DNA from 3 places in the Paenibacillus sp. YAF4_2 genome. Region 3 is predicted to be linked to each of the others. Evidence: riboswitches for the same ligand, from Rfam matches in the RefSeq annotation. Region 3 holds a riboswitch; each other region holds the start of a gene.

Region 1 (3,276 bases), on a different contig from region 3:
GAGGAACAGGATAAAATTCCGGATAGCAGCTCATCCAATACTGCCATTAAAGCTTCCTCCATAACCAAAACGATAAATAAAAATTTGAAAGTAGTCGTTACAGAAAATCGCGGCAGGTATTCCGGGAACACCGCCGAGTGGAAGTTTACTTTTAAAATTCAAAAGTAAATATAAAAAACGGTTGTCTTAATGGGGACTATCCTGTAAGACTAGCTGCGGTCCAATTAGACCCTACGGGGGTCTTATTGGGTGATTGCTGTGTGAAATTAGTAACGATAAGACCCTGAGAGGGTCTTATTTGCTAAATATGGGGAGGGAACTAAGCTTCTTTGAGCGTTCGGAGATGCAATAAGACCCTACGAGGGTCTTATTGGGTGATTGCTGCCTGAAATTAGTAACGATAAGACCCTGAGAGGGTCTTATTTGCTAAATATGTGAAGGGAACTAAGCTTTCATGAGCGTTCGGAGATGCGATAAGACCCTACGGGGGTCTTATTGGATGATTGCTGCCTGAAATTAGTAACGATAAGACCCTGCGAGGGTCTTATCGTTTTAGAGAGGGCCAGTTGGGACAGCCTTCTTATCTTATTTCTTGAACTTCGCAGCAAAAGCCCTTTCATCCCCATGGAATACGTTAATATCCACATAGGCATCGATACCGGAGATTCTGCCACGATTATTAAATTGCCAGAAGATCCAAGCCCGGTCGTCCTTCAGGGATGGATGCTTCACAATATCTCTGATCCAGATCTCATAGCCGTCGAAGCTTCCTGCTATGTAGGTGTTAAAAGTATCGTAGGTGACATACAGAATGGGCTTTTGCTTGTAATGCTGCTCCAGTTGATCCGCTAGGGTGGTTAGCTCACCTTGAATGAGTGGAACATCTTTATCCAGACTGATCTCAATATCGATGACTGGGGGAAGGTTGGCGGCCTCATTAGGAACCTCTTCAATAAAATGTGCAGCTTGCTGAGAACCGGTACTTTGAGTGGTGAAAAAATGATAGGCACCAATGAGCATGCCATTGCTCTTAGCCTGCTCCCAATTAGCAATGAAATGGCTATCGGTCATATCTTTTCCTTCGGTTGCTTTGATATAGATAAATTGCCACTTTCCGCTGTCAGCGACCTTCTTCCAATTAATTTCCCCCTGATAGTGAGAGACATCGATTCCTCTTACATCATATTTGGCCGCGAACAAGCTGTTATGCCAGATGATCCCCTTGTATTCTAGTACCACGGCAATAAGGAGTAACAGCAGCAGCCCAGCGATTATTTTATGCCATCTCTTTAGCTTCATGGCTACACTTCCTTCAATGAATACTAGACTTACAAAACATCCCGGATTAATAGACGATATCCTGCCTTTAATTGTTTCAAATTCACTCTTGCTTCCGGCCGATGTTCGGAATAGTATAATAAGTAAATATCTGGTATGTGCGACTGGCGTAAACGTGGATAACCACGAGGGAGCACATATGTCATCAGCCGTACGCCTGGGCAAAGTATTTGTTCTCGTTACTTTTACGAGAATGAGTACTTTTTTATTTTTAGGAGGATGAGGATATGGAACAGGTGCAGAAGAAGAGGAATGTAGCGATTCTGATCTACGACAATGTAGAGATATTGGATTTTACCGGACCGTACGAAGTGTTTATTACGGGCAGTAATTTCGGACAGGATTTCCATGTCTATACGGTAGCCGAGCATAACCATCCTATCACAGCATTAGGTAATCTCAGCGTGAATCCAGCGTACACCATCCATGATTGCCCGAAGCCAGATATTATGCTCATCCCCGGCGGCCGTGGTGTTCGGCAAGAATTGAACAACAGAGTACTAACGGACTGGATCCACAGCTGTGCGGATGAAGCTGAGCTCATATTGTCTGTATGTACGGGAGCGCTGCTTTTAGCTAAAGCTGTTGAATTGGAAGGGCTAAAGCTGACCACCTATCATCTTGCTATTGAGGAATTAAGACAGATTGCGCCTGAATCGGCGGAAATTATTGACAACGTTAAGTATGTAGATAACGGCAAGATTATTATGTCTGCGGGTGTATCTGCCGGTATAGATATGTCCTTATATGTAATCAGCAAGCTTCATAGCGAAGAGCGGGCCCTAAAGACAGCGAGGTTGATGGAATATGATTGGACGCCAAGAAAGCATTCCTGATCAAATATAGCGAGCTACCTCAATGATAAGATAACTGCAAATGTAAACGAAGGAGCTGGGTAACTGAATTCAAATGGAACATTATACGAGAGTCCAACAAGCCATCATTTTTATGGAAGAACAGCTGCAGGAGCCTCTTAGCTTAGAGGCCATTGCCAAGGAAGCGGGGTTTTCGGTCTATCATTTTCAAAGGATCTTTCACGCTATTTCTGGATTTACGGTTCAGGAATACATTCGGAAGAGAAGATTAAGCGTCGCTGCTGCGGAGCTTCTGGTTACCAGAAAAACGGTACTAGACATCGCTGTGTCTTATCAATACGGCTCGCAGGAGGCATTCACCCGTGCTTTCAGTAGTTATTTCGGCGTAACTCCAGCTAAGTATCGTAAACAGCAGCAACCACTTGCTTCCCAGCATCCAATCGACTTCATTGCTCTAACAGCCAATATTCGAGGAGGGCTGAATATGTACAAACCGGACATAGTCGAGCTTCCTACCATTCGTATTATCGGGTATAACTACGCAACGAATTTGAATAACGAATTATATTTTGAGGAGATTCCGAGGTTTTACGGGCATTTTGGCAGCAATGAATATTTTATGCGTATCCCAAACAAAGCCCGGCCGGCCTTTGCCTATGGTATTTCCCACTCCTTCCGTGAGGATGGTGCTTTTTCCTTCCTTATTGGCGAGGAGGTCACAGCATTTGCAGAAGTGGAGGAGGGCTTTGACTGCCTGGAGCTTCCAGCAGGGAAATACGCAGCATTCCGTAACAGCAGCATGCCTGAACTTGGGCAAAATACTTGGAAGTATATTTACGGTACATGGCTGCCTAACAGCAATTATGAGCGTGGAGAAGGGCCGGACTTTGAGGTAACAGATGTGATGTATTCTACACCTGAGAATATTAGTATGACAGTCTATATTCCCATTCATTAAAACGTCAATTCACAGGGCATGTTGGATATTCCAACATGCCCTGTTTTGCATATAAAAAGAAAAATGTTCCAAAACTATATTGACACCCGATATATCGAGTTGTAATATATAGCCATAAGATGTATCGCGTGTCGATATATTAGAGGGGAGAGAAAAAGACTGAAC
Region 2 (3,276 bases), on a different contig from region 3:
TTCTGCATATTTATTCGTCAGTACTGAACCCAATGCTTCGATAACCGCTTCGCTAACGATGTTCTCGGATGCGATCAGCTCGATGTTATCGCGTTGGCGCTGCAGTTCAAGGCCCATTGCCTTTAATACTTCAGGATCTTGGTTACGTAAGTTTTCCATTGTCATTGTGAAAAGCCTCCTAATATTTTAATCGCATGATCCTGACGTCTGCTCTGGCGCCAGGCCGCTGTCTTCCAAAGTGTACACTGCACGGGCTCCGCCAATGAGCTTAGGCCTTGTAAAAGCCATCGTCACATGAGCTGCACCAATCGACCTGATCGAAGGTCGGACTGGCACGGCAACCCGGCGGAGATGCATGCCGATGAAGGTGTCACCGATATCGATTCCGGCATGTGCTTGCACCGTTTCAACCAGGCAGGCTTCCGGCAATTGTCGGTAAGCATAGGCTGCCATCGAGCCGCCCGCTTTCCGAACAGGTATCGCCGCAACCTCGTCCAGACCAAATTTGTCTGCGGCCTCACGAGATAGAACAAGTGCCCGATTCAAATGCTCACAGCATTGATATACAGGGTAAAATCCAATCTCGCTCCGAACCGCTTCAACTCCCGCATAGATCTGTGCGGCTGTCGCCAGCGTTCCGGATGTACCGATACGGTGGCCCAGTACTTCACTTGTACTGGTGCCGATAACAAGCAGTTGTCCGGCCTTCAGCCCTCCGGCTGAAGCAAGTTCCCGAACAATCGTCTCCACATCACTTGCAATTGAAGCTAATTCCTCGTGATTGCTCATGCTGCACCGCTCCTTCTATATCGTTTCGATCTTAAGGATGTACAGTATATTGCTGCTCGATTTGCTTCACTTTCTGAACACGTCCTGCATGACGGTCACCATTGGAGAATGGCGTTTCCAGCCAGATGCGGACAATTTCCTGTGCAAGGCCTGGGCCGATAATGCGTTCGCCCATAGCAAGTACATTCGTATCATTATGCTCGCGAGTTGCCTGCGCCGAGAACATGTCATGCACCAAAGCGCATCGGATACCTGGCACTTTATTAGCCGCAATCGACATTCCAATGCCTGTACCGCAAATAAGAATGCCGCGGTCAGCCTGACCACTTGCTACTTTATCCGCTACCGGCAGTGCATAATCGGGATAATCCACAGATTGATTGCAGTCACAGCCCAAATCTTCAATCTCATGTCCTTGCGATAAAAGGAACGGAACGATTTCATCTTTCAACCGGTAACCCGCATGATCTGCACCAATTGCAATTTTCAACGTAAACCCTCCTGTTATTTTGCAGCATCCTTAGCAAAATAAGTATCTGTTTGTCGAATCATACGGACTTATTATACCTAAATTCCGCAGAAAAGACGAAAAAAAGAGCATGACATGCTTAATAGCATGCTGCTCTTTGCCCAGGCGACCGGCCGTATGTTCCGATGCTCCACCGTGGTTACCCACTTCCGTCGCCAGTTACATCGGAAACCGTCTTTGTTACCTCCATGATAGCCGATTCATCGTTAGAAATCAATCGCTTAAATGGCTAATTTCAGCCTAATTTCAGCATGGAATTTCATCCCTTTTTGAGCATCCTCAGCAGGGTTTTCAGGCTCTCTTCAATCTCTGAAGCACAGCTTTCATACATGCTGAGTGTACCACCGAAAGGATCGGCAATATCGAAGCTAGGAATACGGCGTTCAAGCTCAAGGAGCCGTGTCCGCTCTGCAGTAGACAGCTGCTGGCCCAACACCTGCTTCATATGCATCTCAGTAAACAGACGCTCAAGCTCCTCAATATCCGCCTGTACATCCGTATCTTGATTGACATATTCCTTCAGCGTATAGGCTTTATCCACCGCCTCAGGAAACCAGTTAATCAGATTTCGTTTATGCCCCGATGTCATGGTCAGAATCAGGTCAGACCAAGCGACAATCTCACCGCTAAGCGCCCGTGAAGAACCCTGAGGCTCTACTGCTTTGCCTCGCAGCGTTGTAGCCGCATGGGCCGAGATCGGCAGTCCGTCAATTGTTGACACCCCCGCAGAACGAACCTCAAGCGGAATGCCCTGCTGCTTTGCCATTGCTCTCAGCATAGCTTCTGCCATCGGGGATCGGCATGTATTGCCGGTACAAACAAACAAGATGCGTGTCATGCTGCATTCCCCTTTCTGTGCCGCTAATCTGTCTCATTTTTATAGTATAAATAACAATCCAAATATCAATAAGATCGCCCCGCCAAGCGCTTCGCCATACCCACCGAGGTTTTGGCTCACCCTGCGCCCAAGCAGGAGGCCACACACGGACATTAATCCGCCAAAAAAACCAAACAGCAGTACAGTCAGCACGATATCTGCCGCAAACATACCAAGTGTTACACCAACAGAAAAGGAATCGATACTAACGCTAAACGCGAATAAAAACGTTCCAATCGAGGAACGGTAGTCGATCGATTGAACAGCTTCTCCCCTAAGCGCACTATAAATCATATGCCCGCCCAAAAGCAGCAACAAAACTCCTGCCGCCATTGTAGCCACATCGCCAAGCAGACCACTGACGAAATGCCCGGCGTACATCCCTGCCAGCGGCATGATGACATGGAACAGTGCAATGATCGCACTTAGCCGCAGCACATCACGAAGACGAATACCTTTAAGTCCAATTCCAATCCCTAACGAAAATGCATCCATGCCTAGCGCAACCGCCATTATGAGCAGTGTCGCGAATTGTCCGGCATGTAAAGTTGCATCTGTCACGCTATCGCCCCCATGTCCACATCCATTCTTTAACCAAGATATGCGGACAAGGGGACAAACATACTACTCTATAACCGGACGATTTGATGCCCGGCAGCTTTCGCTAGACGGTTCATAAGAGCAAGGCCTATCCCTTCCTCAGAGCAGCCTTCCGCCCAAATACGCTGCACGCCTTCGGCATCAAACTGGCGAAGTGCGGCATAAAGCCGGTGCGCCGCCTGTTCCAAACGCTGCTCGCTTCCGTAAGTCAACACGAGATCCGCATCAAAGGCAGCCGTTCTTTCATCGAAAGTAAGGACACCTGTCTTGAGTTGCGATGTTCTTACTTCATTTAGCTGCTGCTGAATGTAACGTACTGCCTTAGCTGGATCCCCCTGAACGATCACAAGATCACCCTGCGGAGCATAATGCGTATATTTCATACCTGGCGACCGCGGCGCTTCGGTTACTTCAGACTTGGTTGAAGCTGGAGCATCAATGACTGCTTCCGGAGCAGCGCTCTGCAGTTGTTCTGCGGTAA
Region 3 (3,276 bases):
GATTGGATCGCCTTGAGGCTCTGGCGGACCGCATCACGAATGTAGGCGGTGAAGCCGCCTATGCAGCCATAGACGTGAGACGGCGCGACGACTTATCCAACCTCGTCAAGTTGGCATGTGAGCAGTTCGGCAAGCTTGATGTTCTGGTCAACAATGCCGGCGTTATGCCAATTTCCCCGTTCGATGAACTGCGTGTCGAGGATTGGGAGGCGATGATTGACATCAACATTAAAGGCGTTCTGTACGGCATTGCGGCAGCGCTGCCTCTCTTCCGCAAACAAGGCTCCGGGCATTTCGTCAACATCGCTTCTACAGCAGCCTATCGCATTGTGCCGAACATGGCGGTCTATGCCGGCACGAAGTTTGCCGTGCGTGCCATCTCCGAGGGTTTGCGCCAGGAGGCCGGCGATAAGCTGCGCGTGACAATCATTTCGCCTGGCTCGACGCGGACAAACGCCGCGGAAACAATGACAAATCTAGAGATAAAAGCCAAGCTCGAAGAGTACCGTGAATTCGCGATGCCGCCGGAAGCTATCGCCAGAGCTATTGCGTTTGCGATCGAGCAGCCGGCCGATATTGATGTAGGCGAGCTTGTTGTCCGCCCCACTGCGCAGGGGTAAGGTAAACAGTATGGGGTAAAGAAAGTCGAACTGAGATAATGGTACCGATGAAGCGAGCATTCATCGGTACTATTTTCATTTTCCTTACATTATTACAATTACCAATCCATAATCGATATTATCTTTATTATCCCCGCTTTACTGCGCATAACTGCCCATTAGTTGAGAAAACGGCAGCTCATCATATATGAACTGCCGTACTGTTTCTATTGAGCTATTGTTCTCAGTTAGTTCATTTTCCCAATCCGAAAAATTCAGCTTGATTCATAAAATATTCATCAATTTTTTCGACTATGAGCCCTCCGTTTTCTTCCGAGTTGCGTTTTACTTGAATCCATTCGATGTCTTTCTTAAACTGCTCCCATAGCCTTTGACGCTGCGCCATATCCTTAAATTCCATCACATAATATAGTTTATTTTGGCCTGTTGCATCTATCCAGAAATTCACGACCTTCATTCCCAGTCTTGTGAAAATTCTAAACGTATGCTCCTTAAATCTGTCTTGAATGGCATTCATTCGACCTTCGTAAATCGTATAGATTCGCAACTCGTATAGCATGTTATTCCCTCCCTGAATGAATCTGATTGTTAATCCAGCACACATCTATTTCGACTTTTTAAAAATCAGATCGAGCGCATTCTCTCTGGACCATCATGCTTACCGCCTAAAACACACAGAGGTAAGGGATACCTCTCCCTTACCTCTGCCCAGGCGTACGGCATATGACAATATGTGCTCCCTCGTGGGTCTCCACGTTTACGCCAGTCACACATACCAAATATTTACTGTAATTATAGTTAGAATATTTACTGAAGTAAAGATGTTATTTTCGTTATCCTGCCCTTTACTTCAATAAAAAATGGCAACTGATCATCTGGATCAGCTGCCATTGTGTTTTTCTCAACTAACGTTCTTACGTTAGCTTATTTCAGAAATCCATCGGGCAGACCGTAGGGGCGATAGCCCCAATACTTGAATATGGTGTTATCTGTCGGATACGCCCTCTAGGAAGCACTAACATTTCTTTTACTTAATTTCTTAAATACCGAGTAATCCTTATTGGACTTAATAAAACTTAATATCTTTTCGGCACATTCTATTGGATTTAACTCTTCAGTATTTACTTCAAGGTCATATTCATTAAAGCAATATACTTTGCTAAACTGTGAAGCTGCTAGTCCAATCTTTCTATCTCCTCTTGCTTGCTCTCTTCTTATGAGTTCTTCTTTCGAGCATATTACACCTATAAATAACGTAGGATGATCGAAAAATTGATCAAGAAACTCATTAAACCTCTTGTCATTGTTGATTACGGTATCTACGATTACATTAAAACCCATTTCTGATAACAATTTAATTGTCGAATAGTACACTGAGATTATGGAATCATCAAGTATTTGTGCGACAACTTGATCATCTACTGCTCTTATAGGTTCATCTGGAAATTTATTATTAATAAATTCATTGTAATTATTAAAAAAATCATCAATAGATAAATGATAAAAAAGAATCTCTTTCTGATTTATCAGTTCAGTCGATATGGAGGTCTTTCCGGAACTTGAAGTTCCATTTAGAAAAACTAATAACCCTTGCTTCAATTTAATCATCCCTTCGAAAAATAATCATTGCGTATTTTTCAGATACGTTATATTCACAAAACTTATAAAATTATCCAACTCAGAAAGTATTCGAGAAACGATTGAATTATCCTGCCCTTTACTTCAACAAACGTTCTTACGCTAGCGTAATCATCAGATGTCCAATAAAACAAAATCCTATCGACTACCATCATAATTTCCTATACAATAACGCAAAACATCCCCGCACCGAAGCTCCTTCGGTACAGGGACGTTCTTATTAGTTAGACGCCTCTTGGCAGGGGCATTGTCGGCTACTTGCCCAGATTTTCGCTCCACACCTCAATGAGTGCGTTAACGCTCCGATTTAGCGTTATCTTTACTTGATCGGAAACCTCTTCCTGCTTCTTCTCTTTATTCAGCTGATTCAGCAAATTCTCCAGATGCTTGATCCCCTGCTTCCAATCCGGCTTCTTCTTGCTAACCGCATCAGCTGCATGCTCAAGCTCCTTATCCAGTTGCTTCCTTATCTTCTCGTCTAACTGTCCGGCTGAACCAAACAAATCCAGCAACTGACTGATTGCAGGAGCATTAATGGGGGCAGGGAGAACCGTGAAATTATCGTAGCTCGTTTCATTCATGAATGTCCGCATGCCGACTTTGCCGTGTGTGAATGGACTGCCGCTAGTGTCTGTATAGTCGATAACCGGCTTGCTCATATCATCGACATACACTTGGATGCGTGCACCCTGCGCAACGACTTTTACATGCTTCCATTCGCCTGTCTTCACCTCGAGCGGCACCCCTGTCAAATAGGTCCAGCTGTAATTCAGCTTACCGAGATGAACGCCCTGTTTGTTCAGGTACGCGACATATCCTTGCACGAAGTTCGCATTGTTCTGATTCAGCTCCTTGCCGTGAGCCGGGTTGCTCGCACGGAACAGAATGCCCCCGTCACCGGAATCGCTAATCAGCTTGATATCGGACTCCACGCTGTAATCCGACCAATTGGCATCCCCGATCGTCGTCTTCGCGAAGCTGCCGACCGCTGCCTGATATTCGCCGGTATGAACAACCT

What was found. Region 3 has a riboswitch for ZMP and ZTP ahead of AB4Y93_RS10560 (NIPSNAP family protein). Riboswitches for the same ligand answer to the same signal wherever they lie in the genome.
Region 1: it holds a riboswitch for ZMP and ZTP, as region 3 does, so the genes downstream of both, AB4Y93_RS17245 (DJ-1/PfpI family protein) here and AB4Y93_RS10560 (NIPSNAP family protein) in region 3, are expected to answer to the same signal.
Region 2: it holds a riboswitch for ZMP and ZTP, as region 3 does, so the genes downstream of both, rpiB (ribose 5-phosphate isomerase B) here and AB4Y93_RS10560 (NIPSNAP family protein) in region 3, are expected to answer to the same signal.

What each region holds. Positions count from the first base shown of each region.
Region 1 is NZ_JBFRCT010000007.1:51,991-55,266, forward strand. Features, by position in the region: gene AB4Y93_RS17235 (hypothetical protein) at 1-168, shown strand, start outside; gene AB4Y93_RS17240 (glycoside hydrolase family 25 protein) at 586-1,299, opposite strand; ZMP/ZTP riboswitch at 1,429-1,508, shown strand; gene AB4Y93_RS17245 (DJ-1/PfpI family protein) at 1,566-2,174, shown strand; gene AB4Y93_RS17250 (AraC family transcriptional regulator) at 2,248-3,111, shown strand.
Region 2 is NZ_JBFRCT010000011.1:134,866-138,141, forward strand. Features, by position in the region: gene glyA (serine hydroxymethyltransferase) at 1-159, opposite strand, end outside; gene AB4Y93_RS23760 (TIGR01440 family protein) at 187-789, opposite strand; gene rpiB (ribose 5-phosphate isomerase B) at 821-1,279, opposite strand; ZMP/ZTP riboswitch at 1,411-1,491, opposite strand; gene AB4Y93_RS23770 (low molecular weight protein arginine phosphatase) at 1,578-2,156, opposite strand; gene AB4Y93_RS23775 (manganese efflux pump MntP) at 2,196-2,708, opposite strand; gene AB4Y93_RS23780 (L-threonylcarbamoyladenylate synthase) at 2,825-3,276, opposite strand, start outside.
Region 3 is NZ_JBFRCT010000004.1:2,776-6,051, forward strand. Features, by position in the region: gene AB4Y93_RS10555 (SDR family oxidoreductase) at 1-620, shown strand, start outside; gene AB4Y93_RS10560 (NIPSNAP family protein) at 853-1,179, opposite strand; ZMP/ZTP riboswitch at 1,320-1,400, opposite strand; gene AB4Y93_RS10565 (chloramphenicol phosphotransferase CPT family protein) at 1,626-2,219, opposite strand; gene AB4Y93_RS10570 (carbohydrate-binding protein) at 2,513-3,276, opposite strand, start outside.